3 regions of the Mesorhizobium sp. B2-6-2 genome follow, and region 3 is predicted to be linked to each of the others. Evidence: predicted binding sites of a transcription regulator. Region 3 holds the regulator's gene; each other region holds the start of a gene.
What was found. Region 3 encodes LexA, which represses DNA repair genes until DNA is damaged. Its sites were predicted from a motif close to TGTTCNNNNTGTGTTCNG; they were not measured.
Positions count from the first base shown of each region.

Region 1: a site for LexA is predicted at 1,492-1,509, ahead of FJ419_RS27685 (metallopeptidase family protein). Genes of this name have one in related genera too.
Region 2: a site for LexA is predicted at 6,217-6,234, ahead of FJ419_RS14805 (PA0069 family radical SAM protein). Genes of this name have one in related genera too.

Region 1 is NZ_VFUG01000023.1:52,768-62,483, forward strand. It holds gene FJ419_RS27675 (CoA ester lyase) at 1-501, shown strand, start outside; gene FJ419_RS27680 (DUF1737 domain-containing protein) at 531-737, shown strand; gene FJ419_RS27685 (metallopeptidase family protein) at 911-1,348, opposite strand; gene FJ419_RS31330 (hypothetical protein) at 1,532-2,602, shown strand; gene FJ419_RS27695 (DUF6504 family protein) at 2,544-4,034, shown strand; gene FJ419_RS27700 (error-prone DNA polymerase) at 4,031-7,363, shown strand; gene FJ419_RS27705 (Trm112 family protein) at 7,444-7,689, opposite strand; gene FJ419_RS27710 (LON peptidase substrate-binding domain-containing protein) at 7,860-8,531, opposite strand; gene trxA (thioredoxin) at 8,805-9,716, opposite strand, start outside.
Region 2 is NZ_VFUG01000006.1:72,578-82,293, forward strand. It holds gene FJ419_RS14770 (cell wall hydrolase) at 1-666, shown strand, start outside; gene FJ419_RS14775 (AtpZ/AtpI family protein) at 1,057-1,449, shown strand; gene FJ419_RS14780 (F0F1 ATP synthase subunit A) at 1,515-2,273, shown strand; gene FJ419_RS14785 (F0F1 ATP synthase subunit C) at 2,349-2,573, shown strand; gene FJ419_RS14790 (F0F1 ATP synthase subunit B) at 2,634-3,215, shown strand; gene FJ419_RS14795 (F0F1 ATP synthase subunit B) at 3,227-3,718, shown strand; gene FJ419_RS14800 (ribonuclease HII) at 3,995-4,693, opposite strand; gene FJ419_RS14805 (PA0069 family radical SAM protein) at 4,988-6,142, opposite strand; gene FJ419_RS14810 (glycosyltransferase) at 6,291-6,794, shown strand; gene moaB (molybdenum cofactor biosynthesis protein B) at 6,831-7,388, opposite strand; gene FJ419_RS14820 (4-(cytidine 5'-diphospho)-2-C-methyl-D-erythritol kinase) at 7,375-8,268, opposite strand; gene FJ419_RS14825 (hypothetical protein) at 8,294-8,479, opposite strand; gene FJ419_RS14830 (S49 family peptidase) at 8,564-9,421, opposite strand; gene FJ419_RS14835 (methyltransferase) at 9,664-9,716, opposite strand, start outside.
Region 3 is NZ_VFUG01000008.1:98,339-108,054, forward strand. It holds gene FJ419_RS17765 (alpha/beta hydrolase) at 1-308, opposite strand, end outside; gene kynU (kynureninase) at 356-1,603, opposite strand; gene lexA (transcriptional repressor LexA) at 2,038-2,772, shown strand; gene FJ419_RS17780 (ComEC/Rec2 family competence protein) at 2,809-5,280, opposite strand; gene gltX (glutamate--tRNA ligase) at 5,383-6,807, shown strand; gene gltA (citrate synthase) at 6,986-8,314, shown strand; gene lpxB (lipid-A-disaccharide synthase) at 8,389-9,570, opposite strand; gene lpxI (UDP-2,3-diacylglucosamine diphosphatase LpxI) at 9,560-9,716, opposite strand, start outside.

The DNA.
Region 1 (9,716 bases), on a different contig from region 3:
GTCGAGACGCCCAAGGCGCTGCTCAACATCGGCGCCATCGCCGAACTCGGCCGCGATCCGGCCTCGAGGCTGGCTTGTTTCGTGACCGGAACGAACGACCTGATGAAGGCGACCGGCATCCTGGCGACGTCCGACCGGCGCTATCTGATGCCGTGGCTGATGCAGCTGGTGCTCGCGGCACGGGCCGGCGGCCTCGACGTCATCGACGGCGTCGCCAATGATTTTCGCGATCTCGACGCTTTTGCCGGCGAATGCGCCGACGGGGCGGCTATGGGCTTTGACGGCAAGTCGCTGATCCATCCCGCCCAGATCGAGCCGGCGAACCGCGCCTTTTCGCCGTCGCCCGAGAGGCTGGCTGCGGCCCGTGCGATCAAGGATGCGTTCGCGCGGCCCGAGAATGCCGGCAAGGGGGTGATTGCGATGGACGGCCGCATGGTCGAACGGCTGCATCTGGCGGAAGCCGAGAAACTTCTGGCGAAGGCCGCGATCATCGGCGCATGATGCGCCGGTATTCAAGATAGGCTTGATAAATGAAACTCTACCGCTTTCTGTCCGGTCCGGACGATTCAACCTTCTGCCACAAGGTGACGGCGGCCCTGAACAAGGGCTGGCACCTGTTCGGCTCGCCGACCTATGCCTTTGACAAGAAAACCAAGTCGATGCGTTGCGGCCAGGCCGTGGTGAAGGATGTCGAAGGCCAGGACTACGGCCCGGACACCAAGCTCAGCGACTGGTAGGAAAAGCGCCCCTCACCCAGCCTCCGCTTCGCTCGGCTGACCTCTCCCCGAGGGGAGAGGAGACTTTCGGCGCCGGCGCCAATCTCTTCTCCCCGGCGGGGAGAAGGTGGCCGCGAAGCGGTCGGATGAGGGGGAGTCGCTGCGAAGAACGATGCGGATGACGAGGTGCGCCCTCACCCCGCCGCCGCCTGCTCCGCCGCCTCCTCGATCCGCTCCATATCGTCGTCCGACAGGCCGAAATGGTGGCCGATCTCATGGATCAGCACATGGGTGACGATGTCGCCCATCGTTTCTTCATTCTCGGCCCAGTAGTCGAGGATGGCGCGGCGGTAGAGCGTGATGCGGTTCGGACCTTCGCCGGTCTGCGGGTTCCAGCGCTCGGCGATGCCGCGCCCCTCGAACAGGCCGAGCAGGTCGAAGGGCGTCTCCAGCGACAGATCGTCCATGATCTCGTCGGTCGGGAACTCGGCGATCTGGATGATGATCTCGCCGGTGAGCTTGCGGAACTCGTCCGGCAGATGGGCATAGGCCTCCAGCGCCAGAAGCTCCATCTCGTCCATCGACGGCGAGAGCTGGTCGTGCCAGGTGCGGGTCTTGTAGATGCGGGCCATGGAATGTCCTTTAATCCCGGCATATAGGCTTTCACGCCGATTGAGGCAAATGGACCGGCTGGGGTGTTCGCTTTCAGGTAAAAGACGAAGGAATAAATTCCTTGTGACTCTGCTTGACTCTTCCGGGCGCCTCTGGAATCTATAGGAACATAACAGGAACAATTGCTGCTGGAAGTGAACGTCATGGCGATGAGCGCCGTGGCGCGGGACACTGTTTTTGCCCTGCGCCGCCAGATCGCGAAGATCGAGGGAACGCTGCCCGAGCGCCTGCAGGCGCCTTCGGGGTGCGCGCCCGGAGCAATTCCAGGAAAAGTGCGAAGCAGTTTTCCGTCCGGAATTGCGCAAAACCAGACATCCAACGATGCCGCCGGGCCGGACATGACGATTGTCCGGCGCGGCCTTGCCGTGGCTTCGGCGGACGCCTTCCTCCACACCGGCATCGATCGGCTTGACGCCGCGCTTGGCGGCGGCCTGCCCAAGGCGGCGCTCAGCGAAATCCATGGCCTGGAGACCCGCGATGCCGGCGCCGTTGCCGGCTTCGCGCTGTCGCTCGTAAGCCTGGTCCTCAGAGAGAAGCAAGGTCTGCCGATCCTCTGGGTCGGCACGGCGGAAATCTTCCACGAGGCCGGCATGCCCTACGCCAGGGGCCTTCATGCCCTGTTCGGCATCGAGCCGGGGCAATTGCTGTTTTCCGAGGCGCCGAAGCTGCTCGACGCGCTGTGGATCGCGGAGGAAGCGGCCCGTATGACGGCCTTTGCCGCGGTCATCCTCGAGATCCGCGGCAGTCCGCGGCTTCTCGACCTCACCGCCACGCGCCGGCTGCATGCGCGGGCCCGGAGCGCCGGCCGCCCGCTGCTTTTGCTGCGCCAGGCCGGCGAGGCCGATCCCACCGCCGCTCCGGTGCGCCTCATCGTTTCGGCGGCGCCCGCGGCAAGCCGCGCGACCCTCGCCGGGCCGCTCGCCGGCTCGATCGGCCGCCCCGCCTTCAAAGTCGATATCGGCAAGAGCCGCACGGCCCTGCCTGGACAATTCACACTGGAGTGGAACCCCGATGAGCACGCTTTTGCAGAAAGAACAGAGAATTCTGTCGCTGTGGTTCCCGCATCTGGCCGCGGAGCGGATCCTGCGCCAGCGTCTGGGGCGGTCCTGGCGTTCCCGGCCCTCGCATCGCCTGCCGTCGCCTCAGCCGCCTCTGGTGATCAGCCATCGCGACAACAACACCCAGCGCATCGCAGCCCTCGACGAGCGGGCTGAGGCGCTCAGATTGAAGCGCGGCATGGGCATCGCCGATGCGCGCGCCATGCATCCCTCGATCGATGTGGTCGAGGCAGACCCGGAAGCCGACCGCCGCCTGCTCGAAGGCCTTGCCGACTGGTGCGACCGCTACACGCCGCTGGTGGCGATCGACGGCGAGGACGGGCTGTTCCTCGACGTCACCGGCTGCACGCATCTGTTCGGCGGCGAGCGTGCCATGCAGGACGAGATCCTCGCCCGCTTCTTCCAGCAGGGCTTCGATGTCCGCGCCGGGCTGGCCTCGACGCCGGGCGCCGCCTGGGCGGCGGCGCGCTTCCATGGCAATCGCATCGTGGCCGGCGGCGAGGAAGAGGCGCTGCTTTCGCCGCTGCCCTTGTCGGCGCTGCGCATCGCGCCGGAGACCCGCGCCAGCCTGGAAAGCGTGGGCCTGCGCACCGCCGGCGCGGTGATGGCAGCCCCCCGCGCACCGCTCGCCCGCCGCTTCGGCGCTACCTTGCTTCTGCGCCTCGACCAGGCGCTCGGCCGCCTCGACGAGGCCGTGTCGCCGCGCCTCCCCGTCGCGCCGCTCTCGGTCGAGCGCCATCTTGCCGAGCCGGTCGTGCTCACCGACGACATCGAGCGGCTGGTGAGCCGGCTGGCGATCGCCTTGAAGACCGACCTCGAACGCCGCGGCGAGGGCGCAAGGACGCTGGCGCTGCTTCTCTTCCGCGTCGACGGCGCCGTCAGCCGCATCGCCGTCGGCACCTCGCGCCCGATGCGCGAGCCGCGGCTGATCCAAAGACTGTTCCATGAGCGGCTCACCGCGCTGGAGCAGAGCATCGACGCCGGCTTCGGCTTCGACCTCGTGCGGCTGTCCGTGCTGTCGGTCGCGGCCTTCGACTTGGCTCAGGGCGACCTCACCGGCGAGACGGACGACGATGACGCCGACATCGCGCTCTTTGCCGACCGCGTCCGCGCCCGTCTCGGCGAGGCCGCCGTACTGAAGCCGGTGATCGTCGAAAGCCATCTGCCGGAGCGCGCCGTCAAGACCGTGCCTTTCGCCGAAGCGCCGCAAAGACGCGCCCCGGCGGCCGGACGGACGGCGCCGCCCCGAACAGCGCCACCGATGACCGTCTACCCGCCGGAGCGGCCGGTGCGCCTGTTCCGCTCGCCCGAGCCAATCGAGGTGCCGGCGACCGAGATCCCGGAGGGACCGCCGATGAATTTCCGCTGGCGGCGCGCGCTCTACCGTGTCGCCCGCGCCGAAGGGCCGGAGCGCATCGCCGCCGAATGGTGGCGCCAGCTGCCCGGCGAGGAAGAGGCGCCGACCCGCGACTATTACCGCATCGAGGACAGCGAGGGGCGCCGCTACTGGCTCTACCGCCAGGGCCTCTACAGCAGCGCGCCGCAGGCCGCGCCGCCGCGCTGGTTCATGCATGGGGTGTTCGCATGAATGCGCTGACCGTCATCCCCTATGCCGAGTTCGGCATAAGCTCGAATTTCTCCTTCCTGCGCGGCGCTTCGAAACCCGAGGAGCTGGTGGTGACGGCGAAGTTCTACGGTTTTGCCTCGATCGGCCTTGCCGACCGCAACACGGTCGCCGGCGTCGTGCGCGCCTGGCAACAGGCCAGGGTGGAAAAGCTCGCCTACCATCCCGGCTGCCGCCTGGTGTTTGGCGACGGCACGCCGGACATCCTCGCCTATCCCCGCGACCGCCAGGGCTGGGGGCATCTCTGCCGCATGCTCACGCAAGCCAATCTGCGCGACGAGAACGAGAAAGGCGCGACGCTGCTCCAGCTGAGCGACCTGCTCGAATGGGGCGATCGGATGTCGCTGGCGATCCTGCCCGATCTGTCGGCAGGCGCGGAAGACAACCTGGCATTCATTAGCCGGTTTAAGGATCGCTTCGGCGCGGCGCTCCGGCTGGCCGTGGCGCCGGATTATGCCGGCAACGACCGTTTCCGCATCGAGCAGGCTTCCGCGATGGCCGAGCATGCCCGCGTCCCGCTGATGGCGACCAACGACGTGCTCTACCATGCCGCCGATCGCCGTCCGCTGCAGGACGTGCTGACCGCGATCCGCCTCAACACGCCGGTTTCCGAGGTCGGGCTGGAGCTGATGGCCAATGCCGAGCGCCACCTGAAACCGCCGCTGGAAATGGCGCGGCTTTTTCGCCGCCACCCGCAGGCGCTGGCCGAGACGCTGCGCTTCGCCGACGAGCTCACCTTCTCGCTCAGCGACCTCGAATACAATTATCCGGACGAGCCGACCGAATCCGGGCTTGGACCGCAGGCCGAGCTCGAACGGTTGGCGCGGGAAGGCGCGGCCGTTCGCTATCCGGCCGGCGTTCCCGAGGATGTGCTGAAACGCATCGACAGCGAGCTCGTCTTGATCGAGCGCCTGAACTATGCCCGCTATTTCCTCACCGTCCATGACATCGTCAAATTCGCCCGCAACCAGGGCATCCTTTGCCAGGGCCGCGGTTCGGCCGCCAATTCGATCATCTGCTTCTGCATCGGCATCACCGAGGTCGGACCCGAGCGGATCGACACTCTGTTCGAACGCTTCATCTCGGAGGAACGCAACGAGCCGCCCGACATCGACGTCGACTTCGAGCATGAGCGGCGCGAAGAGGTCATTCAGTATATCTATACGAAATACAGCGCCAAGCGCACCGCTTTGGCCGCCGCCGTCATCAGCTATCGCGGCCGCTCGGCCCTGCGCGAGGTGGCCAAGGCCATGGGCCTGTCGGAGGATGTCCGCAGCGCGCTGTCCAGCACCATCTGGGGCTGGTCGACCTCCGAGCTCGGCGAAAGGGAAGCCAATGCCGGCGGCCTCGACCGCACCGATCCGCTGTCGCGGCAGGTGCTGGAACGCGCCAACGAGATCATGGGCTTTCCCCGTCATCTTTCCCAGCATGTCGGCGGCTTCGTCATCACCCGCGACCGGCTCGACGAGGTCGTGCCCATCGTCAAGACGGCGATGGAGGAGCGCAAGATGGTCGAGTGGGACAAGGACGATCTCGACGCGGTGAAGATCCTCAAGGTGGACGTGCTGGCGCTCGGCATGCTGACCTGCCTGAAGCGCGCCTTCACCTTGCTCACCGATCATTATCCGCGGGCGCGGGATCCGTTTGGACAGCCTTATGTGCTCGCGACCCTTCCCGAAGAGGACAGGCGCGTTTACGCCATGATCCAAAGAGCCGATACGCTCGGCGTCTTCCAGATCGAGTCGCGTGCGCAGATGTCGATGCTGCCGCGCCTCAAGCCGGCAAATTTCTATGACCTCGTCATCGAGGTGGCGATCGTGCGCCCCGGCCCGATCCAGGGCGACATGGTGCATCCCTATCTGCGCCGGCGGCAGGGCAAGGAGAAGGCCGAATACCCCAAGCCTGAGTTGGAGGAGATTCTCGGCAAGACCCTTGGAGTGCCTTTGTTCCAGGAGCAGGCGATGAAGATCGCCATCGTCGCCGGCGGCTTCAAGCCGGGTGAGGCAGACGAGTTGCGCCGCGCCATGGCGACCTTCAAACGCACCGGCACGATAGGAAACTATGAAACGCGAATGGTCGAGGGGATGGTCAAGAAGGGCTATCCCAGGGAGTTCGCCGAGCGCTGCTTCAAGCAGATCGAAGGCTTTGGCGAATATGGCTTTCCTGAAAGTCACGCCGCCTCCTTCGCGCTGCTTGTCTACGCCTCCTGCTGGTTCAAGACTTTTTATCCGGACGTGTTCTGCGCCGCGATCCTGAATTCCCAGCCGATGGGTTTTTACCAGCCGGCCCAGCTCGTGCGCGATGCGCGCGACCATGGCGTCGAGGTGCGCGAGGTCGACATCAACCATTCCGTCTGGGACTGCACGCTGGAGGAAACCGCCTTGGATCCGTCCCGCATCCTCGAGCGCCACGCCTCGATGCGCGGCGTCATCGAGGCGGCTCACGCCGTCCGTCTCGGCTTCCGCCAGATCAAGGGCCTGTCCGAAGAGCGCATGGATATAGTCGTTGCCCGTCGCGGCGACGGCTATCGTTCAGTCAGGGACGTCTGGCTGCGTTCGGGCCTCGATGTCGGCGAGATCGAAAGATTGGCTGAAGCCGACGCCTTCCGCTCGATCGGCCTCGACCGCCGTGCCGCGCTCTGGGAAGTCCGCGCCCTTGACGGCAAGAGCGCCGCCGAGAAACTGCCGCTGTTCGATCAGCCGTCGCTCGGCCTGCGCGAGCTGGAGCCGGAAACGAAGCTGCCGAAAATGCCGCTCGGCGAGCATGTCGTGCACGACTACCGCTCGCTCGGCCTGTCGCTGAAGGAGCATCCCGTCGCCTTCCTGCGCGAACGGCTGGATCGCGCCGGCGTCACCCCCAACGCCCGCCTGCCGTCTGTGCGCGACGGTCGCCACGTTTCCGTCGCCGGGCTGGTGCTGGTGCGCCAGCGTCCGGGCAAGGGCAATGCCATTTTCCTCACGCTGGAAGACGAAAAGTCGATCGCCAACGTCATCATCTGGCCACGCGTCTTCGACCGCTTCCGCCCGGTGGTCATGGGCGCGCGCTTCATCCGCGTCACCGGTAAGCTGCAGCATGAATCGGACGTCATCCACATCGTCGCCGACCGGATCGAGGATTTGACGTCCTGGCTGAGCGTGCTGCTGGAGTCCGCCAATCGGCCGCTCATCGAGCATAATCCCGCCGAACGGCCGGCTGGAGCCGCCGCAAGCCGTGGCCAGCCGGTCCATCAGGAGATCGAGGCCCTGTCGGGTGCCGCGCAACAGGTCATGCCCAGAGGGCGGAATTTCCAGTAGCAGCGATTTCCAGCACAATAGCGAACGCAGCAGGGGCGAAAAGCGCCTTCGAAGGCCGCATTGACAGCGCAAGCCCTGCTTCACGAAGGCCCGCCGAGCCGCGGCGGCGGGGTCAGCATGTCCTCGGCCGAGATCGTGCGCGCCTCCGAGGGCAGCATGATCGGGATGCCGTCGCGCACCGGATAAGCGAGCTTCGCCACGCGCGAGACCAGCTCGTTGCGCTCGGGGTCCCAGGTTAGCGGTCCCTTGGTCAGCGGGCAGGCGAGCAGCTCCAGCAGCTTCGGGTCGACCGTGGCTTTTCGTCCGTCCCGTCCGTCCGCCGCCATCGCACTCCTCCCTTGTCCACTACACGGTCTAAGTGTGTTGAGATTCAGGTCAGGCCGGGTCGAGAGCGGTGGCTTCCGAGAACCGGAGCGGAGCGTACTTAACGCACGTGAGCACCGGAAGCGCAGGAAGCTGCCGTTCGCAGGCCGGGCTCACCTGAATATCAATGCACTTATTGTAGACTCGAGCCAAACTCATCATCCTCGCGCGCCAGCGTCATTTCGGTGATGGCGATCAGCGTTTCGGCGCGCGTCTTCAGGTCCGGCGCTTCCAGCAGCGCCTGCTTCTCGGCCGGCCCGTAGGGCGCCATCATCGACAGCGCGTTGACCAGCATGCCGTTCTCGGCGCGGCTGACGCTTTCCCAGTCGGCCTCGAGATCGTTGGCCTGCAGATAGGAGCGAAACGCCTTGAGCAGCGCCGGCCGGTCGACCTCGGCGCCGGCCGGATCCTCCTCGAGGTCGGCGAGAAACGGCGCGATCTTGCACTGCCGGAACGGCGCCTTCGCCGTGAGCTCCTGCACAACGCGAAACCGGCACACGCCTTGCAGCGAGATCAAATAGCGCCCGTCGCCCGTCTCGGCGAGCGAGATGATGCGCCCGGCGCAGCCGACGCTGCACAGTTCGGGCTCGCCGTCGTCGCGCAATGCGCCGTCGAGGCTGGGCTGGATCATGCCGATCAGCCGCGAGCCGGCCATCGCCAGGTCGATCATCTGCAGATAGCGCGGCTCGAAAACGTTGAGCGGCATGCGGCCGCCCGGCAGAAGCAGCGCGCCGGCGAGCGGGAAAACCGGGATTGCCGCCGGCACATCCTTGGCAAGCCTGTAAAGTGCGTTACCGACGCGCACCGCAACCCTCCCAAAGCAACGCCGGCAAGCGTATCAAGCTGCAATCTCCTCTCGCATCGGCAAATTCGTCACGATCTGCATCCGGCCCCGCCCTTATCTGGCGCTGACGTCCCGCTGCGCAAGCCTGCCGGCCGCGACAGCCGGCAAAAAAATTCACGGCAATTCCGGGAAAAGTATGCAGTTGGCTCGGCGACTTCACCGCAGCCTTCCGTCCGGAATTGCGCGAACCGAACTTAAAGCGGTTCGCCGGCTCTGTGAATTGCCGAAACCGTTCTACGAGAACAGCAGCGACGAGAGCTTGCGGCGTGCCGCGAGCGTCGCCTCGTCGGTCATTCCCCAGGCTTCGAACAGCTTCAACAGCTGCGCCCTGGCGCCGTCGTCATTCCAGGTTCGGTCGGCCTTGACGATCGCCAGCAAATTGTCGGCGGCCGCGTCGCGCTCGCCGCGCGCGTTCTGGATCATCGCCAGATCGAAGCGCGCCTGATGGTCGGCCGGATCGGCGGCGAGCCGGCGCTCGAGCTCGGCCGGATTGCCGAGCGCGGCCGCTGCCGCGGCGAGCGTCATCTTGGCGCGCAGCGCGGCCAGCGCCGGCGCGTCCTTCTTGTCCTCGGGCGCCCGGGCGAGCACGGCCTCGGCGCCTTCCACGTCCCCGGCATCGTACAGGATCTCACCCAGACCCGCGACCGCCTCGATCGTCTCCGGCGCCTGCTCGAGGACCGCATCGTAGATGTCGGCCGCGGTCTGGACGTCGCCGGCCGTACGCGCCTCGGCCGCCGCGGCAAGCGCGTCGGCGATCTGCGGCGCGCCGCCGCCCTTGCCGCCGACCTTCTCGATGAATTGGGCGACCTGGCTTTCCGGAACCGCGCCCATGAACCCGTCGACCGGCTGGCCGTCCTTGAAGGCGATGACCGCGGGAATCGACTGGATGCCGAGCTGGCCGGCGATCGAGGGGTGATCGTCGATGTTCATCTTGACCAGCTTGACCTTGCCGCCAGCGTTCTTCACCGCCTTTTCGAGCTGCGGCGTCAGCTGCTTGCAGGGACCGCACCATGGCGCCCAGAAGTCGACCAGCACCGGCTGGCGGCGCGATTCCTGGATGACGTCGGCGGCGAAAGTCGCGGTTGTGGTGTCCTTGATCAGGTCGGCCGCCGCCGGCGCGCCGCCGAGCGAAACCTTGGCGCGGTC
Region 2 (9,716 bases), on a different contig from region 3:
CAGATTGCCCAGGCCTTCCATCTTCGCGAGGACAAGAGGCCGGATCCGGCGCTGCCGGCGGCACTTGTCGCCCTCGTCAACAACGACAAGCCGGACATTCTTGCCACGGCCTATGCCCAGTCCGCGCCCGACTACGCCAAGGCTTCGCCCTTCGAGGCGCTGCTGCAGGACGATCCGAACGATGGCCGCTTCATCCCGCCGATGGGCAAGGGCGACCATGCCTGGCTGCAGACGCCCCTGCCGGCGAGTGTCTTTTCCAAGCCCGAGCAGGCCTGCCTTGCCAAGGGCATCTATTTCGAGGCGCGCAGCGAGCCTGTCCGCGGCCAGGCGGCGGTTGCGCAGGTGATCCTCAACCGCGTCCGCAATCCGACCTATCCGAAGACGATCTGCGGCGTCGTCTATCAGAACGACAACTGGTTCAACCGCTGCCAGTTCTCCTTTGCCTGCGACGGCAGGAAGAAGACAATCACCGACCTGGCCTCCTACAAGACCGCCCAGGAGGTTGCCATGGCGGTGACCGCCGGCAAGATATTCATTCCCGAGGTCGGCTCATCGACGCATTACTACGCCAATTACGTCCATCCGGGCTGGGCGCGGGCCATGCACAAGATGACCAGGATCGGCCTGCATATCTTCTACCGCACCTATGGCGGCGGCTGGAGCTGAGCCGTTAAGGCATGTCTCCCGAGAGTGGTAAGCGGTCTCGGGAAAAGACATGCGCGAAATCAAAACTTGAAGCGCATGGAGCGAATCTGAAAGATCGCGACGCGCTTTAGGCGGCTCGAGCTGAGCCGCTTAAATACCGCCCCGGCTATCCTTCCTCCGACGCCCGGCAATGCCTCGGCGGACGCGCCTTGTCGCGCGGATTCGCGCCGTCGCCTCACGCGGGCGTGAAGGGCACGATGTCGCACCTCTATAAACCATTGATTTGACTGTTAAAAATACATCGCTCGGAAGTTCGGCCCGTGGCTTGACGGGGGCGGACCCTCTAACTATGTTGCCGGCGACTTTAGAAGCGGACGGACGGCAATCGTCTGCCCGGGCAGGGGGGTTGCGATGGCCGACAAAACCGGGCCAGACGGAACCGGAGAAACCGGCCGCGGCAGGCAGCCAGAAGCCACCATCCGCGACGACGAACTTGAGCGCCGCCGGCGCGATCTCGAAGCATCGCTTGCGACGAGGCGCACGGACCGGTCCGAGGGGAAAGACGAAGCGAAAGCTGCGACCGGTTACGGTCAGGCGCTGAAGCTGTCCAGCGAGTTCATCGCCGGAGTGGTGGTCGGTGTCGGCTTGGGCTGGATCATCGACCGTGTGGCGGGAATAGCGCCCTGGGGTCTGATCGTCGGCCTGTTGCTGGGCTTTGGCGCAGGCATACTCAACGTCCTGCGTTCGGCGGGACTGGCATCGGAATTCGGCCAGGGCGGCAAGCCGCGCGAGCCGAGAGAATGAAGTGAGGCGCCGCAGGGCGCTAAAGTGAATTAAAAAGCCGATTGTGGCTTTGACGGGGATTTAAAGTGGCTGCTGACAAGGTCGATCCGATCCACCAGTTCCAGATCCATCCGATCATCCCGCTGCATATCGGCGGCTACGACGTATCTTTCACCAACTCCTCTTTGTTCATGGTCGTGACGATCGTCCTGGCGTCCGCCTTCCTCTACATGAGCACCGCCAGCCGGGCCTTGATTCCCGGTCGCCTGCAGTCGGTGTCCGAAATGGCCTACGAATTCGTCGGCAACATGCTGCGCGATGCCGCGGGCAAGCAGGGCATGCAGTTCTTCCCGCTGGTGTTCTCGCTGTTCATGTTCGTGCTGGTCGCCAACCTGATCGGCCTGTTCCCTTATTTCTTCACCGTCACCAGCCACATCATCGTCACCTTCACGCTGGCGATCCTGGTCATCGGCACGGTCCTCGTCTACGGCTTCGCCAAGCACGGCTTCGGCTTCCTCAAGCTGTTCGTGCCGCATGGCGTGCCGGGCTACCTTCTGCCGCTGGTGGTGGCGATCGAAATCATCTCCTTCGTCTCGCGGCCCGTCAGCCTCTCGGTTCGTCTTTTCGCCAACATGCTCGCCGGCCACATCACGCTGAAAGTGTTCTCGGGCTTCGTCGTCAGCCTGAGCGCGTTTGGCGCCGTCGGTATCGCCGGCTCGGTGCTGCCGCTTGCCATGGCGGTCGCGCTCTCCGCGCTAGAGCTGCTGGTGGCTTTCCTCCAGGCCTATGTGTTCGCGGTGCTGACCTGCATGTATCTGAACGACGCGCTGCACCCGAGCCACTGATTTTCACCGGCGCCCCGGCGCCAGCTTACCCAACGTACCAACTGCAACGAACAGAGAAACCACAGGAGTTTTGAAATGGACGCAACTGCAGCAGCTGCTATCGGCGCTGGTATCGCCTGCATCGGCATGGGCGGCGCGGGCATCGGCCTCGGCAACATCTTCGGCAGCTATCTCTCGGGTGCGCTCCGCAACCCGTCGGCTGCCGACGGCCAGTTCGGCCGCCTGATCTTCGGCTTCGCCGTGACCGAAGCTCTGGGCATCTTCTCGCTCCTGATCGCTCTGCTCCTGGTCTTCAAGTAAGAGCCGGAGCTGACGAAAGGGGCCGCATGGTGCGGCCCGTTCTAGGGACAGGGGAATGAGATGTTCGTGACATCTGCCTATGCGCAAGAAGCAGCGCCGGCCGCGGCCGAGGGCGATACGCATGCCGGCACTGCCGTGCCTGCCGCGGAGCATGAAGCGTTCCCGCCGTTCGATGCCAAGACCTTCCCGTCGCAGATCCTGTGGCTGGTCATCACCTTCGGGCTCTTCTACCTGTTCCTGAAGCGGGTTGTGATGCCGCGTCTTGGCGGCATCATCAATGTCCGCAACGACCGCATCACCCAGGACCTCGATCATGCCGCAAGGCTGAAGGGCGAGGCGGACGCCGCGGTTGCTGCCTATGAGCAGGAACTGGCGGAAGCCAAGGTCAACGCCAACAAGATCGGCCAGCAGGCGAACGACGCCGCCAAGGCGCAAGCCGAGGGCACGCGCAAGAAGCTCGAGGCCGAGCTTGAGAAGAAGCTTGGCGAGGCCGAGGCGAGTATCGCCTCGATCAAGGCCAAGGCGATGAAGGAAGTCGGCACCATCGCCGAGGACACGACCTCGGCCATCGTCGAGGCGCTTGTCGGCGGCAAGACCGACAAGGCCGAGATCGCGGCCGCGGTCAAATCCGCGAGCCAGTGAGGAGCGGGATCATGGACGCCACATCACTCGCCACGCTCTGGGCCACCATCGCCCTGATCATCTTCCTCGGCGCCGTCATCTATCTGAGGGTGCCGGGCATGCTTGCCAAGTCGCTCGACGCCCGCGCGGCCAAGATCAGCAGCGAGCTCGAGGAGGCACGGCGCCTGCGCGAGGAGGCCCAGCAGCTGCTGCGCCAGTATCAGCAGAAGCGTAAGGAAGCCGAGAAGGAGGCCGCCGACATCGTCGCTGCCGCCAAACGCGAGGCTGACTTGCTTGCCTCCGAGGCGGCCAAGAAGACCGAGGACTATGTCGCCCGGCGCACCGCGCTTGCCGAGCAGAAGATCAGCCAGGCCGAGCGCGAGGCGGTCAGCGAAGTGCGCGCCACCGCCGTCGACATCGCTGTAGAGGCCGCCCGCGCGCTGCTTGCCGCCAAGGTCGACGTCAAGGCCGGCGCGGATCTGTTCAAGTCGGCGCTGGATGACGTCAAGGCCAAGCTGAACTGAGCTGATTGCAGTTACGAATGAGAAAGCCGCTGGGCAAACCCGGCGGCTTTTTTGCTTGATAGGGGAAGCGGGACGCCGAAGCCGCCAATCTCCCCCCTCGTGGGGGAGATGCCCGGCAGGGCAGAGGGGGGGCGCGAAGGATCGCGGCGTCCCATTCTGTGCGATGGGTCGAGTGCAAACTGTGCGAGAAGTTCGGGCAACTGGCTGAAAGGCTGGCGGGACAGCGCCCCCCTCTGTCCTGCCGGACATCTCCCCCACAAGGGGGGAGATCAGCTATCACTCCAGCCCGGCGAGGCTCTCTTCCTCTTCTGCTATCTCAGCCCCACCCAACCGGAACGGCGCGAACGACGCCCGGTGGAGCCGTGCCACCGGCCCATGCGCCTCGATCGCGGTGCGGTGCCGGACCGTCGCGTAACCCATATGCACTTCGAAGCCGTAATGCTCGTGATGTCCGCCGCAGCCGCACATCATGCGGTCGCGCATCACCTTGGCGACGATCGAGGCGGCGGCGATCGACTGCGAGCGCTGGTCGCCCTTGATGAGCGCGCGGCCTTCGCAGGCGAGACCTGGCGGTATGTCGCGGCCGTCGGCCAGGGCGAGCTTCGGCCGCAAGGATAGGCCGGCGGCAGCACGGCGCATCGCTTCCAGGCTGGCTTTCAGGATATTGCTGTTGTCGATGCCTTCGGCGCTGATCGAAGCCATCGAGATGCTGAGCGCCGAGCCAAGAATCTTGAGAAACAGCGCCTCGCGTTGCAAATGGGTGAGGCGCTTGGAATCGTCGAGGCCTTCGGGAATATTGGCGGGGTTGAGCACCACCGCGGCGGCCACCACCGGACCGGCGAGCGGACCGCGACCGGCCTCGTCCATGCCGGCGACCGGCCACAGCCCATCGGCTATCGCTTTCGTCTCGATCGAGAAGTCGGGCTTCTCGACCATTTCAAAGAGAAGCGGAGAATCGGAACGCGCGCGAGCCATGGTGCGGCGAGGTTCGCATCGGCTCCGATTCTCCGCAAGTCCTTCCGGGTCGGATGGGGCGTCGGACCGGGAAGGCACCGTCTCACGGCCGGGGGACAATGGCCGGACGGAATTTTCGAAACAAATGGCAATTCCAGACGGAAAATCGCTTTGCCTGGAAGTGCTTAGCGCCGGCCGTCATGGCCGGTGCTGGCGCTGGATCAGGATGACATTGGTTGCATCGTCATCCTGATCCAACCTTTTGTTGGAGTATGATCTTCTCCGAAAACCGGTTCCCACTTTTCGGGGTCATGGTCAAAGCAGCATCAGCTGCTCGCCGGCACTGGCGCCTGCGACGAATTGGTCGGTGCGAAGCTGCCGCCGCTCGACATTGAGGCCGAGCCGCTTGGCGGCGATCTCGAAGCGCCGGCCGATCTGCCAGGCATAGGGACCGGCGCCCTTCATGCGCTTGCCCCATTCGGAATCGTAATCCTTGCCGTCGCGCATCGAGCGGATAAGCGACATCACATGCCGGTAGCGGTCGGGATAATGGCGCAACAGCCAGTCCTTGAAGATCGGCGCCACTTCGAGCGGCAGGCGCAGGATGACATAGCCGGCCTCCCGTGCGCCGGCGGCTCTAGCCGAATCGAGGATGCGCTCCATCTCCGGATCGGTAAGCCCAGGAATAATCGGCGCCACCATCACCGACGCCGGGATGCCGGCATCCGAAAGTTGGCGGATCGCCTCCAGCCGCTTCGTCGGCGTCGAGGCGCGAGGCTCCATCGTTCTCGCCAGCATGCGGTCGAGCGTCGTCACCGACAGCGCCACCTTGGCAAGGCCGCGCTCGGCCATGCGCGACAGGATGTCGATGTCGCGCGTCACCAGCGCCGACTTGGTGACGATGCCGACCGGATGGCCGCGCGCTTCCAGCACTTCCAGGATCTCGCGCATGATGCGGTATTGCTTCTCGATCGGCTGGTAGGGATCGGTGTTGGTGCCGATGGCGATCGTGCGCGGCTGGTAGCCCGGTTTCGACAATTCCCTGTCCAGCATGCGCGCGGCATCCGGCTTGGCGAACAGCTTCGATTCGAAATCGAGCCCCGGCGACAGTCCCATGAAGGCATGCGTCGGCCTGGCGAAGCAGTAGACGCAGCCATGCTCGCAGCCGCGATAGGGATTGATCGAACGGTCGAAGGAAATGTCGGGCGACTCGTTGCGGGTGATGATGGTGCGCGGCTTCTCGACCTGCACTTCCGTCTTGAACGGCGGCAGGTCCTCCAGCGAGTTCCAGCCGTCGTCGAACACATGCCGGCTGATCGGCTCGAACCGGCCGGACGGGTTGATGCCGGCCGAGCGGCCGCGATTGCGGTCGGGCCGCACGCGCATGCCGCTCTGCTCGATCATGGCATTCGCCATCTCGGCTCGGCCTGCTCCGAAAGCGGCAATGTCGGCGCGCACGATCTGTTCCATTTTCGCCCTCTCCCAAGGACTGTCGGCAGGCTGTCGAATCGCTCTGTTCATGAAACTATTCCTATTTCGCCGAAGAGAACAAAGCAAGAACTTTTTCGCCTAAAGCGCACAACTGGCGCACCGCCGCACTTTCCGCTATTCGGCTAAAATGCTCAGCGTCCTTATCGAAACCCGCAACGACGAAGAGGGGCTTGCCCGTACGCTCGCCTCGCTGGTCGGCGGCGCGGTCGAAGGCGTCGTGCGCGACGTGATCGTCTGCGATCAAGGCTCGACCGATCAGACGCATCGGGTGGCCGAGCATGCCGGCTGCCATTATGCGACCGGCGGGATCGCCTTGGCTATCGGCCAGGCCAAGGGCGACTGGCTGCTCCTGCTCGAGCCGGGCGCGCGGCTCGCCGAGGGCTGGATCGACGAAGTCGTGGCGCACACGGCGAAACAGACCATGCCGGCGCGCTTTTCACGCGCCCGCGCCAACCGTGCGCCTTTCCTGGCCAGGGTGTTCTCGAGCAATCGTGCGCTGGCCGAGGGGCTTGTCATCAGCAAGCGTCAGGCCTCGGCTCTGGCAAAGAGCGCGCGCAGCGCCGAAGCCCTGGCGCGCGGCCTGGCGACCAGAAGGCTGAACGCCGAAATCTGGATCGCGCCGCCGAAATGATGCCCCGCCGTGCCGGCCGGGCCCCTTAACTGAGCTTTACGAAGTTGGCTTGCCGCCGCGCCTGAGATGCTCGTCCAGCCGCGGCATGATCTCGACGAAATTGCAGGGCATGTGCCGGTAGTCGAGCTGCGCCTTGATGATGCCGTCCCAGGCGTCCTTGCAGGCGCCGGGCGAGCCCGGCAGCACGAAGACGAAGGTGGCGTTGACAACGCCGCCGGTCGCCCGGCTCTGGATCGTCGACGTGCCGATCTTGTCGTAGGAGATGCGGTGGAAGACTTCCGAAAAGCCGTCCATGCGCTTTTCGAAGATCGGCTCCAGCGCCTCCGGCGTCACGTCGCGGCCGGTGAAGCCGGTGCCGCCGGTGGTGATGACGACATCGATGTTTTCGTCCTTCGACCAGCCGAGCACCTTGTCGCGGATCTTTTCGCGGTCGTCGGTGACGATATCGCGCGCGGCAAGGCTGTGGCCGGCTTCCGCGATGCGATCCGCTAGCGTCTGTCCGGATTTGTCGTCGGCAAGGCTGCGCGTGTCGGAGACGGTCAGCACCGCGATGCGCACCGGAATGAAGGGCCGGCTTTCGTCAAGCTTCGCCATCGCCCACCTCCATGCTGCGCGTCGCGGCAACGAACCAGTCGGGGTGGCGGGCGCGGATCTCGATCGCCGCGCGCTTTGCGACATTGCCGGTCTCGAACAGGCCGAAACAGGTGGCGCCCGAGCCGGACATGCGCGCGAACGCGGCGTCGGCACGCTTGAGCGCCTTGAGCGCCTCGCCGATAGCCGGTTGAATCGAACGCGCGGCAGGCTCGAGATCGTTGCGCGTCGTCTCCAGCCAGTTGCGGATCGTGTGGAAGTCGAGGCGCTTCGGCAGCGGCGGCAGCGCCTCGTTGTCGCGGCTGGAGAGCGCCTTGAACACGTCCGGCGTCGAGATCGCGACGTCCGGATTGACCAGCACCAGGCCAAGCGCCGGAAAGGCGGATAGCGGCGACACTTCATCGCCGATACCGCGTGCGATCAGCGGCTTTGATTTGAGGCACATCGGCAGGTCGGCGCCGAGCGAAAGCCCGATCCGGGCCAGCGAATTGTCGTCGATATCAAGCTTCCAGAGCCGCGCCAGGCCGTTGAGCGCGGCCGCCGCGTCGCTCGAGCCGCCGCCGACGCCGGAGGCGACGGGCAGGTTCTTCTCCAGCCGGATGGCGACCGGCGATCCCTGTTGCATGCCGGCTTCCCGGCGCAAGGCATCGCGCGCCTTCACCACCAGATTGTCGCCGTCGAGCGGCAGCCCGGCGGCATAACGGCCGGATACCGAGAATTCATCCTGCTCCGCCGGCTCGATCTCGAGCCGGTCGCCGAAGCGGGTGAAGACGGCAAGGCTGTCGATGAGATGGTAGCCGTCGGCGCGCTGTCCGGTGACATGCAGCGCCAGGTTGATCTTGGCAGGCGCAAGCCACGTCCGGACCTCTGTGCCGGGCTCCAGGATGTCGGCTGCTGGCGAGATGGGATCAGTCCTTGGCGAGACGATATTCGCCGGTCTTGGGGTCCTTGACCAGCGTGCCCGTCGTGCCGTTCGCCGCCTGTCTTTCGGTGCGCCGGATCTTGGCCGTCACGCGTTCGGCCTCGCGCACGAAAGCGCGGTAGCCAAAGTAAGCGGCGGCGCCGACAACGGCGAAGAAAATGATCTGCGGCATCTCTAAAACTCCTCCCGCGTCCTCGCGGCAAGGCCGGCCGAATGGGTCGGTCAAGCAGCCATGCTAGCCGCATTCATGGCTTTTTCAAAGCCCGAAGCGCGCCCATAGCGCGCGCTCTTCCGCCGCATCGAGGACCCCGCTGGCGGCGGCCGCCGCGATATCCGGCGCCGAAACGCGCGAGCCGAACAGGCCGAAACGGCCGAACAGACCGCGCGGCGCGGTGATCAGCTTGAGCTGCGTCTTCTCGCCGAAACGGGTCTTGAGCACGCTGCGCATATCGCCCAGCGCATCGACAAGGCCGAGCTCGAGGCCGCGCTTGGCGGTCCAGAACAGGCCGGTGAACAGGTCCGGGTCGTCCTTGAGCTTGCTGCCGCGCCGTTCCTTGACGAGGTCGATGAAGGTTTCGTGCACTTCGAGCTGCAGCGCCTTCAGCCGCTCGATGTCCTCCTTCTTCTCGGGCTTGAACGGATCGAGCACGGCCTTGTTCTGGCCGGCGGTGTGGACGCGCCGCTCGACGCCGATCTTCTTCATCAGTTCCGGGAAACCGAACGAGGCCGAGACCACGCCGATCGAGCCGACGATCGAGGACGGGTCGGCGAAGATCTCGTCGCCGGCGACCGCGATCATGTAGCCGCCGGAGGCCGCCACGTCCTCGACGAAGACCAGCACCTTCTTGTTCTTTTCCGCCGCCAGGTCGCGGATGCGCTTGAAGATCAGCCGCGACTGCACCGCTGAGCCGCCCGGCGAATTGATCGAGATGGCGACCGCCGGCGCGTCGAAGCCGAACGCCTTTTCGATCAGGCCGGCCGTCGAGGCGAGCGACAGGCTCGGCCGGAACTGGCCTCCGCCGGCCATGATGGGGCCTTGCAGCCGGATGACCGGAATGGTGACGACTGTCGAGCGCCAGGATTTCGGCAGCAGGCGGTTGAAGAGGCGTTTCACGAACGATTGTCTCCGGACAAAAGGCAAAGGAGCAAGATGCGATCAGGTCGGTTGGTCTGTTTCACGGGCGCGGCATCATCCTGCTTGGGCATGTAAGGAACTCGCCGGCCAACGGCAATGCCGCATCGCCGGCCAGTGCATGTCGCGCAAAAGTGTGCAGCGGTTTTGCGAAAAAAACATGCATAAAACAAAAACTTGAAGCGCGTCGCTAGAATCCATTTCAACGCGACGCGCTTCAAGGATCAATCGCCGAACAGCGATGCCAGGCCGTTATTGATCATTTCCGTCCGCTCCG
Region 3 (9,716 bases):
ACGGCAAAGCCGCGGCCGATCGCGCCTCCAGCCAAGTGCGACCAGGAGCTCTTGTCCGACTCCATCCAGTAGCCGCCGTGGATGAACACAACGAGCCCCTTTGGCGCCGCAGACGGGAGAAATAGGTCGAAGCGATTGCGCGGCGCTTCGCCATACACGATATCGAGCCGCGCCCTGCCCTCCGCCAGTAGTTGTTCGCGAAACGTCCGCGCCGGCCCATCCCACGCCGCCGGCCAGCGGTCGCCGCCCGCGATATTGGCGCCATTTGCGTAGGCGTCATCCCAGTCGACAATACGATGTCCCAGCAACGGTGCCTCCGCGATCAGGTCATTTGTTCGGCATCGCCGATTCAAAGTCAGGTAACGGTTGTTTTGACGGCAAAGCGCGCGCCTTGCCAGATGCCAGTGCGCAGGATGTCCTCCAGCACCTCGACCGCATTCCAGACATCTCGGTAACCGACATAGAGCGGCGTGAAGCCGAAACGAATGGTGGATGGCGCGCGGAAATCGCCGATCACGCCGCGCTCGATCAAGGCGCGCATCACCTGGTAGCCATTTGAATGGGCGAACGATACCTGGCTGCCGCGTTCTGCGCCTGAGCGCGGGCTCTCCAACTCAAGACCGAAGCCGCCGCATCTGGCCTCGACAAGCCGGATGAACAGGTCGGTCAGCGCGACGCTTTTTCTCCGCACGGCCCTCATGTCGACGTCGTTCCAGAGATCCAGCGCGCCTTTCAGCGCACGCATCGACAGCACCGGCTGCGTTCCGCAAAGGAACCGCCGGATGCCCGTGCCCGCGGCATAGCCCTGCTCGAACGCGAAAGGCCGGGCATGGCCCCACCAGCCGCTGAGCGGCTGGCGAATGTCGCGGTGGTGGCGGTTCGCGGCATAGATGAAGGCTGGCGAGCCCGGCCCACCATTGAGATACTTGTAGGTGCAGCCGACGGCGAAATCTGCATTCGAGCCGTCGAGATCCACCGGCAGCGCACCCGCCGTGTGGCAGAGGTCCCACACGATCAACGCCCCGGCTTCATGGGCCTTGCGGGTGAGCGCCGCCATGTCGCGCAGCCGGCCGGATTTGTAGTTGACGTGGTTGACCAGGATGACGGCGACGCGATCGTCGATCAGCTCTTCTATCGTCGGGGCATCGGCGCCTTCGAGCCGCAGCACCGTGCCGGGCAGCGTCGATGCGACCCCTTCCGCCATATAGAGGTCGGTCGGAAAGCTGTCGGCCTCGGCAACGATCACCGAACGCTCGGGCCGCATCGCAAGTGCCGCATGCAGGACCTTGTAGATGTTGATCGAAGTCGTGTCGCAGACGACCGTCTGGCCGGGTTTCGCGCCGATCAGGCGCCCGAGCTGGTCGCCCAGCTCGATGGGCATATCGAACCAGCCGGCGGTGTTCCAGGCGCGGATGAGATCGCGCGCCCATTCCTGCCTCGCGGCAGTCTCGATCTCGTTGAAGACGTCGATCGAAGCTGCGCCCAGCGAATTGCCGTCGAGGTATATGACGCCTTCCGGCAAGACGAAGCGATCGCGCATGGCGCGCAGCGGATCCGCGGCATCCATCGCCTCGACTTCGGCGAGATCAGGAATTCCCCTCATTGTGCTGCCGCCTCCATTTCGACCTGGTCAAGGGGGTTGTCTCACCACCGTCGGCGACAGGGCAAGAACCTTTGGTCCTATGTTAGCTGGTCCATAGACGGCGAAGACCATGGATCGGAATCATTGCCAAGGTTGGCATTTTGGGTTCGTTTCGTTCACGGTGCGGCACGCTTGCGCAGGAACCGGCGGGATCCTATCCGCGGCTTCGTGATGGTGTCGGCTCTTGTTTCAGCTTAAGGAGGCTCCAAAATATGAGCGGAATCAACGCCGCTACCCCAACCGGGGCGGCCAAGGCGTCACCGGATGCGACATTGTTTCGGCGGCCTTAACAAATTCACTAAACTTTAAACGGTTGCGGAACACAACTGGAACAGATAGTGTTTGTTCTGGGTTTGTTTTTCTGATTCTGGGTTCAGAACCCGTGGGGGCCGCCGATGCTGACGCGCAAACAACATGAACTCCTGATGTTCATCCATGAACGCCTGAAGGAGAGCGGGATTCCTCCATCATTCGATGAGATGAAGGAGGCGCTCGACCTTGCCTCCAAATCCGGCATCCACCGGCTGATCACGGCGCTGGAAGAACGCGGCTTCATTCGCCGGCTGCCGAACCGGGCGCGCGCGCTGGAAGTGCTGCGCCTGCCCGACTCGATCGCGCCTGGCCTGAATGCCGCGAAGAAGTTTTCGCCGAGCGTCATCCAGGGCGGCCAAGGCAATCTCAACCGCCAGGTCAAGCCGGCGGCGCCATCGCGCACCCCGACGCCAAGCAATGACGACGAGGCCGCGGCGGCCGTATCCATTCCGGTGATGGGCCGCATCGCCGCCGGCGTACCGATTGACGCTATCCAGCACCAGACGCATTCGATCTCGGTGCCGCCGGACATGATCATGGGCGGCGAGCATTATGCGTTGGAGGTCAAGGGCGACTCGATGATCGAGGCCGGGATCTTCGACGGCGATACCGTCATCATCCGCAATGCCAACACGGCAAGCCCGGGTGAGATCGTGGTGGCGCTGGTCGACGATGAGGAGGCGACGCTTAAGCGTTTCCGCCGCAAGGGTGCTTCGATCGCGCTCGAGGCCGCCAATCCGGCCTATGAGACCCGGATCTTTGGACCGGACCGGGTCAAGGTTCAGGGCAAGCTCGTGGGACTTATCCGCCGCTACTGAGCAGAACTGGCCGGCCTTCTTCGCCCGGACGACAATCTATTGGGCCGGTGCGGCTGCTGGTTTTTCCGGCTGCTTATAGGGCGCCAGTCCCCTCGCCTCGCGCGTGTATTTCCGCTGCTCGTGCCAGGGCCGGTATGGTTCTACGACTGCGTAGCGGACGGTGGGCCGCGCGGTTGCCGATTGCGGATCGAAGAAAACGGCGGCGCTGCCGTCGCGCGCCAGCTGCCGCTTGGTAACGACGAGCACACGCGGATCGGGGCATGGGTTATAGGCCGTGGCGTCGTTGATGACGATGAGGTCGGCGAAACCGCAGGCTGGCCGGGCGGCGTCGCGGGTCTCGGCGAGCGCGACGATCGCGCCGGAAGGATGCCGGCCGATGCAGAGATCGCCGCTGCAGTAGAAGGGCGAGCCGGGCGGCAGGTCGACGGGATCGGCAATGTCCAGCGTATCTTTGGCGAACCTTTCCGGCGGTACGACATCCTCGGATTTCAGCGCCCGTTTCCAGTTGTCGGTGGTGAACTCGTTAGAGCGTTCGCGATTGACGGCAAGCTCGCCGCCGCCGATCGGCATCGCCACCAGATGCGCGTCCTCGGAAATGAGCACATCCGGTGTGCGGACGTGCGGAATGGCTAGCAGCGCGGCGAGCGCGAAGGGTACGGCGGCAAGCCTCAGCCAGGTGGTGGCCATGGTCGCGATGACCAGCGTGACCGTCGCCAGCAGCACCGACTGGATCGAGATCAGCCCGACGGCATCGACAGGCGAGCGCTCGGAAATCCATGCCGAAATGGCGATCATCGCTGTCAGGCCCTTGCCCATCACATAGAGGAACGGACCGTCGAAGCCGAAGGGCATAGCCAGCGCGCTCAGCACGGCGAACGGCATGACGATCAGCGAGACAATCGGCATGACCGCCAGATTGGCAAGCAGGCTGAGCGGCGACACGCGTTGGAAATGCCAGATCGCAAACAGCAACGTCGCGCTGCCCGCGATGAGCGACGTCACGGCGGCGCCGCCCACGCCAACCGCCAGTTTTCGCGACAGGAACCCGACGAACGAACGCTTTGCCGGCGGCGCGGTCGTTTTGCCGGCGCGATAATCGGCAAAGCCGGCATAGGCGCCGACCAGGGCGGCGGTGGCGGCGAAGGACATCTGGAAGCTCGGGCCGACCACTTCGTGCGGCGAGACCAGGATCACGGCGATGGCCGAGATCGCCAGGTTGCGCATTGTCAGCGCCGCGCGGTCGAAGAGCACGGCGGCGAGCATCACGGCCAGCATGATGAAGCTTCGCTCGGCCGCCACCACGATGCCGGAGATGATGAGGTAGGCGGCGATCGAGATGAGCGCGATCCCGGCGGCGTATTTCTTCACCGGCCGCCGCGACGAGAAATCGGGAAACAGCGCGAAGGCGCCGCGCAAAAGCACCATGATCGTGCCGGCAACCAGCGCCATGTGCAGGCCGGAGATCGAAATGATGTGGTAGATGCCGGTCCGTCGCATCGACTCGTTGATGGCTTCCGGAATCCCGGCGCGCACGCCGACGATCAGCGCCGCCGCGATCTCGCCCTCGGAGCCGCCGATCCTGCTCCTGATGTGGTCGGCAATCCCCTCGCGGGCGTTTTCTATGGCCGATGCCACGCGCGCGCCGAAAGGCACCTCCGTTGGCGCAATCGGGGTCGGCGCGACAAGTTTCGGATCGCCCAGGAAAAAGCCGCTGGCGCCGATGCCGGCAAAATAGCTGTCGAAGGAAAAATCGTAGCTGTCCGGCCGAACCGGACCTGTCGGCGGCAGCAGCTTGGCATAGCCGGTCAGCATCGACCCGGCCGACATGCCGGAGGGGGAGGGGATCCTGCGCGCCGACAGCCTGATGCGGTCCGGCGCGTAGCGCAGCTTCGGATGCTCCGTGGATATGAGATCTATGGTGAGCCGGACACGGCCATTCGCCATCGCCTCGGCGGTGACGAGGCGGCCCGTCAGCCGTGTCTGGATTTCGGAACCCAGTATCGGGCTCGCCATCCGCCAGGTCTCCACCTTGGCCGCGAGAAAGCCCAAGGCGCAGAATAATGCCGCCATGAAGACAAGATGCGTTCTGTGCCGGGAACGCGAGACCGCCGCGCAGACCGCCATCAGGGCGGCCGCCGCAAGCGGCCTGTAGAGGTCCGGCTCGGCGCTCAGCGAGAAGTAACAGATCACGCCGGCTGCCAGGAACACCGGCACCAGCAGAAAGCCGACGCCACGGTCGAGCTCGGTGGTGGCGGCGACCGCAACGCTTCGGCGCAGAGCAGGAAGCGAAACGCGGCCAAGCTGTCTGCGGATCCGGCCAACATTGGCTGTCGGCGATGCCGGCGGTAACGTGCCGCCGCCAGGCGGCAGAAGCTCAGCTGGCGGACGCGGCGCCGGAAGCGAAAGCGGCGCTTCCTCAGCGGGCACGGCATGAGCAAACATCAGGCGTTCGCTGACGCCCGCTGTCGTTCCCTCGCCCTCCTCCGCGCCCCGGCCACGTCCAGCCATCGGGTCTGCCCCTTGCGCCCCAGACCGCCTATGCTACATGAACGCCGGTCGCGTGGAAGTCCGCGCGAGACATGCATTTTTCAGCACTTCCTCGAGAGTTCCATGTCCGACAAGGTCGTCACCCGTTTTGCCCCCTCGCCTACAGGCTACCTGCATATCGGCGGGGCGCGCACGGCGCTGTTCAACTGGCTCTATGCCAGGCACACCGGCGGCACGATGCTGCTGCGCATCGAGGATACCGATCGGGGGCGCTCCACCGAAGCCGCCACGGCTGCCATTCTAGACGGGCTGACCTGGCTTGGCCTCTCCTGGGATGGCGACGCCGTCTCGCAGTTCGAGCGTGCGCCGCGTCACCGCGAGGTGGCGGAGCAGCTCGTGCGCATGGGCAAGGCCTATTACAGCTACGAGACGCCGGCGGAGCTGGAGGCGATGCGCGAGGCCGCACGTGCCAAGGGCCTGCCGCCGCGTTACAACGGCCATTGGCGCGACCGCGGCCCATCCGAGGCGCCGGCAGGCGTCAAAGGCACGATCCGCATCAAGGCGCCGACCGAGGGCGTGACGATCGTCAACGATCGCGTGCAGGGCGAGGTGCGCTTCCCCAACAAGGATCTCGACGACTTCATCATCCTGCGTTCCGATGGTGTCCCGACCTACATGCATGCCGTCGTCGTCGACGATCACGACATGGGCGTCACCCACATCATCCGCGGCGACGATCACCTGACCAATGCCGCGCGCCAGACGGTGATCTACAACGCCATGGGCTGGGATGTGCCGTCGATGTCGCACATCCCGCTGATCCACGGCGCCGACGGCGCCAAGCTGTCGAAGCGGCACGGCGCGCTCGGCGTCGAGGCATATCGCGCCATGGGCTACCTGCCCGAGGCTCTGCTCAATTATCTGGCCAGGCTCGGCTGGAGCCATGGCGACGACGAGGTGATGTCGATCGAGGACATGATTGCCTGGTTCGACATCGGCGACGTCAACAAGGGCGCGGCCCGCTTCGACTTCGCCAAGCTCGAGGCGCTGAACGGCGTCCATATGCGCAAGATGGACGACCGGGCGCTGTTCGACATCTTCGTCGCCACCTTGCCTTATCTCGAAGGCGGCCCGGCGCTCGCGGCAAAGCTCGATGACAGGCGCAAGGCGCAACTGCTTGCCGCCATGCCCGGCCTCAAGGAGCGAGCAAAAACTCTTGTGGAACTGGTCGACGGCGCGGCGTTCCTGTTCGTCGAGCGGCCGTTGCCGCTGGACGAGAAGGCGGCGGGCTTGCTCAACGCGGATGCGCGCGCGATTCTGCGCGGCGCGCACAGCGCATTGTCTTCTGTGCAGGGCGACTGGAACGCGGCCTCGGCGGAGGCTTCGATCCGCGACTTTGCGCAGGCCGGCGGGCACAAGCTGGGCGCCGTGGCGCAGCCCCTGAGAGCCGCGCTGACCGGCCGCAGCACCTCGCCCGGAGTGTTCGACGTGCTTGCCGTGCTGGGCCGTCAGGAAAGCCTGGCGCGCATTGGAGATCAAATCGATTAGGAGCGAGCTGGCCCAAGAAGATTGGCATTGAAAGGTGTGTTTCGCAGTGCAACATTGGGCTTGGCCCAATCTGGCACGCACCTCCTAAAATGCGGTGGCGAGTTCGCGCATTCCGGTGACTTCGACGTGTCGTTTGCAGGAATTGCCTTGCCGGCATGAGGAACAAAAGGAGTTGAGAATGAGCGAAGCTGCGACAAAACCGGAACCGGGCAGCAAAACGCGCGAGTCGGCCGCCAGGCTCGAGCTCGCCGGCAAGACGCACGAATTGAAGGTGCGAAGCGGGACGGTCGGGCCGGACGTCATCGATATCGGTTCGCTCTACAGCACCACCGGCGCCTTCACCTACGACCCCGGCTTCACCTCCACAGCGAGCTGCGAGTCGGGGATCACCTTCATCGACGGCGATGCCGGTATCCTGCTGCATCGCGGCTTCCCGATCGATCAGCTCGCCGAGCATGGCGACTTCCTCGAGGTCTGCTATCTGCTGCTCTACGGCGAGTTGCCGACCAAGGCGCAGAAGGACGACTTCGATTATCGCGTGACGCGCCACACGATGGTGCATGAGCAGATGTCGCGCTTCTTCACCGGCTTCCGCCGCGACGCGCATCCGATGGCGGTGATGTGCGGCGTGGTCGGCGCGCTGTCGGCCTTCTATCACGACTCGACCGACATCTCGGACCCGTATCAGCGCATGGTCGCCTCCATGCGCCTGATCGCCAAGATGCCGACGATCGCCGCGATGGCTTATAAGTACCATATCGGCCAGCCTTTCATTTACCCGAAGAACGATCTCGGCTTCGCGGCCAACTTCCTGCACATGTGCTTTGCCGTGCCGTGCGAGGAATACAAGATCAATCCGGTGCTGGCGCGTGCCATGGACCGCATCTTCATTCTGCACGCCGACCACGAGCAGAACGCCTCGACCTCGACCGTGCGCCTGGCCGGCTCGTCGGGCGCCAATCCCTTCGCCTGCATCGCCGCCGGCATCGCCTGCCTGTGGGGTCCGGCGCATGGCGGCGCCAACGAAGCGGCCCTCAACATGCTGGGCGAGATCGGCCATGTCGACCACATCCCCGAGTTCATCGCCCGCGCCAAGGACAAGAACGACCCGTTCCGGCTGATGGGCTTCGGCCACCGCGTCTACAAGAACTACGATCCGCGCGCCAAGATCATGCAGAAGACCGCGCATGAGGTGCTGGGCGAGCTCGGCATCAAGGACGATCCTCTGCTCGACATCGCGATGGAGCTCGAAAAGATCGCGCTGACCGACGAGTACTTCATCGAAAAGAAGCTCTATCCGAATGTCGACTTCTATTCCGGCATCACGCTGAAGGCGCTGGGCTTCCCCACCACCATGTTCACCGTGCTGTTCGCGGTCGCCCGCACCGTCGGCTGGATCGCGCAGTGGAAGGAAATGATCGAGGATCCGCACCAGAAGATCGGCCGCCCGCGCCAGCTCTACACCGGCGCCACGGAACGCGATTACGTGCCGATTGCGAAAAGGTAATTGAGCGAATAGCGAAATAGCGAGTAGCGAATAGGGGAAAGTGACAAAGCCGACACAGCCCTATTCGCTACTCGCTACTCCCTATTCGCTCTTTTTATGCATCCCATCACCACCTCGGCGGCGATCTCGCCCGAGGGCCGCTCGGTCGCCATGCGCCGGGCAATCTCGGCAAAGCCCGCCTTTTGCCAGGCGCGCATGCCGGTGTCGGCAAACAGGGCTTCCAGCTGCCGCGCCAGGTTTTCCGGCCGAACATATTGATCGTAGAATTCCGGCACCAGCGCGCGGTCGGATATCAAATTGGGCAGCAGCGCCGACCACGTCGTCACCATATGCTGCAGAAGCTGGCGCGCGATCGGGTCGAGCTTGTAGCAGGAAACCATCGGAACGCCTGCGAGCGCCAGTTCCAGCGAAACCGTCCCAGACGCGATCAACGCTGCATCGGCCCTGCCGAAGGCCTGCCATTTGCGCTCCGGCTCGGTGATGATCTCCGGCTTGTCGTCCCAGCTCGCGATCGAGGCCTTCACCAGCTCGGCGACATGCGGCACCGTCGGCAACAGCAAGCGCAGGCGGTGGCCGCGCTGGCGCAGCGCCGACATTGCCTTGCCGAAGGGTTCGATCAGCCGCCGCACCTCGCCGCGGCGCGAGCCGGGCAGCACCAGCACCGTCTTGACGCGGTCGTCGGCGAGGTCGCGCGGCTGGCTCTGCGCCTTGGCGGCGCCAAGCACGCCCGGATCCTGCGTCAACCGGTGGCCGACATAAGTGCCCGGCGGTCCGCCAAGACGGGCGAGCGCCTTCACCTCGAACGGCAGGATGCAGAGGATGTGATCGACATAGGGCTTCATCGCCGCCGCCCTGCCCGGCCGCCAGGCCCATACGCTCGGGCAGACATAATGGACGATCGGAATGGCGGGTGCCGTTGCGCGGACCTTCTTTGCGACACGTAGCGAAAAGTCCGGACTGTCGATGGTAACCAGGCAATCGGGCCGCTCGGCCGCGATCATCGCCGCCGTCTGGCTGATGCGGCGCATCAGCCGCGGCAGGTCGCGCAGCACCGCGCTGAAGCCCATCAGCGCGATCTCGCCACCGTCGAAGAGCGGGGTCAGCCCCAGTTGCTGCAGGTGGCGGCCGCCAATGCCGACGAGCTGCACCTTGCGGCCCGTCGTGCGTTCGAGCGCCCGCACGATGTCGGCGCCGAGCAGATCGCCGGATTCCTCGCCGGCGACGATCGCGAGCTTGAGCGGCTTGTCAGCGACCATTAGCCGGCTCCCCATTGGACGCCTCCATGGCGGGCAGACCGACGATGAACAGGCCGAGAGCATTGGCGCGCGCCAGCGTTTCGGGACCTTCGAGAATTAGGGAGTGGCCGGCTTCCAGCGCAATGCCGGCCAGCCCGGCGGCGTGT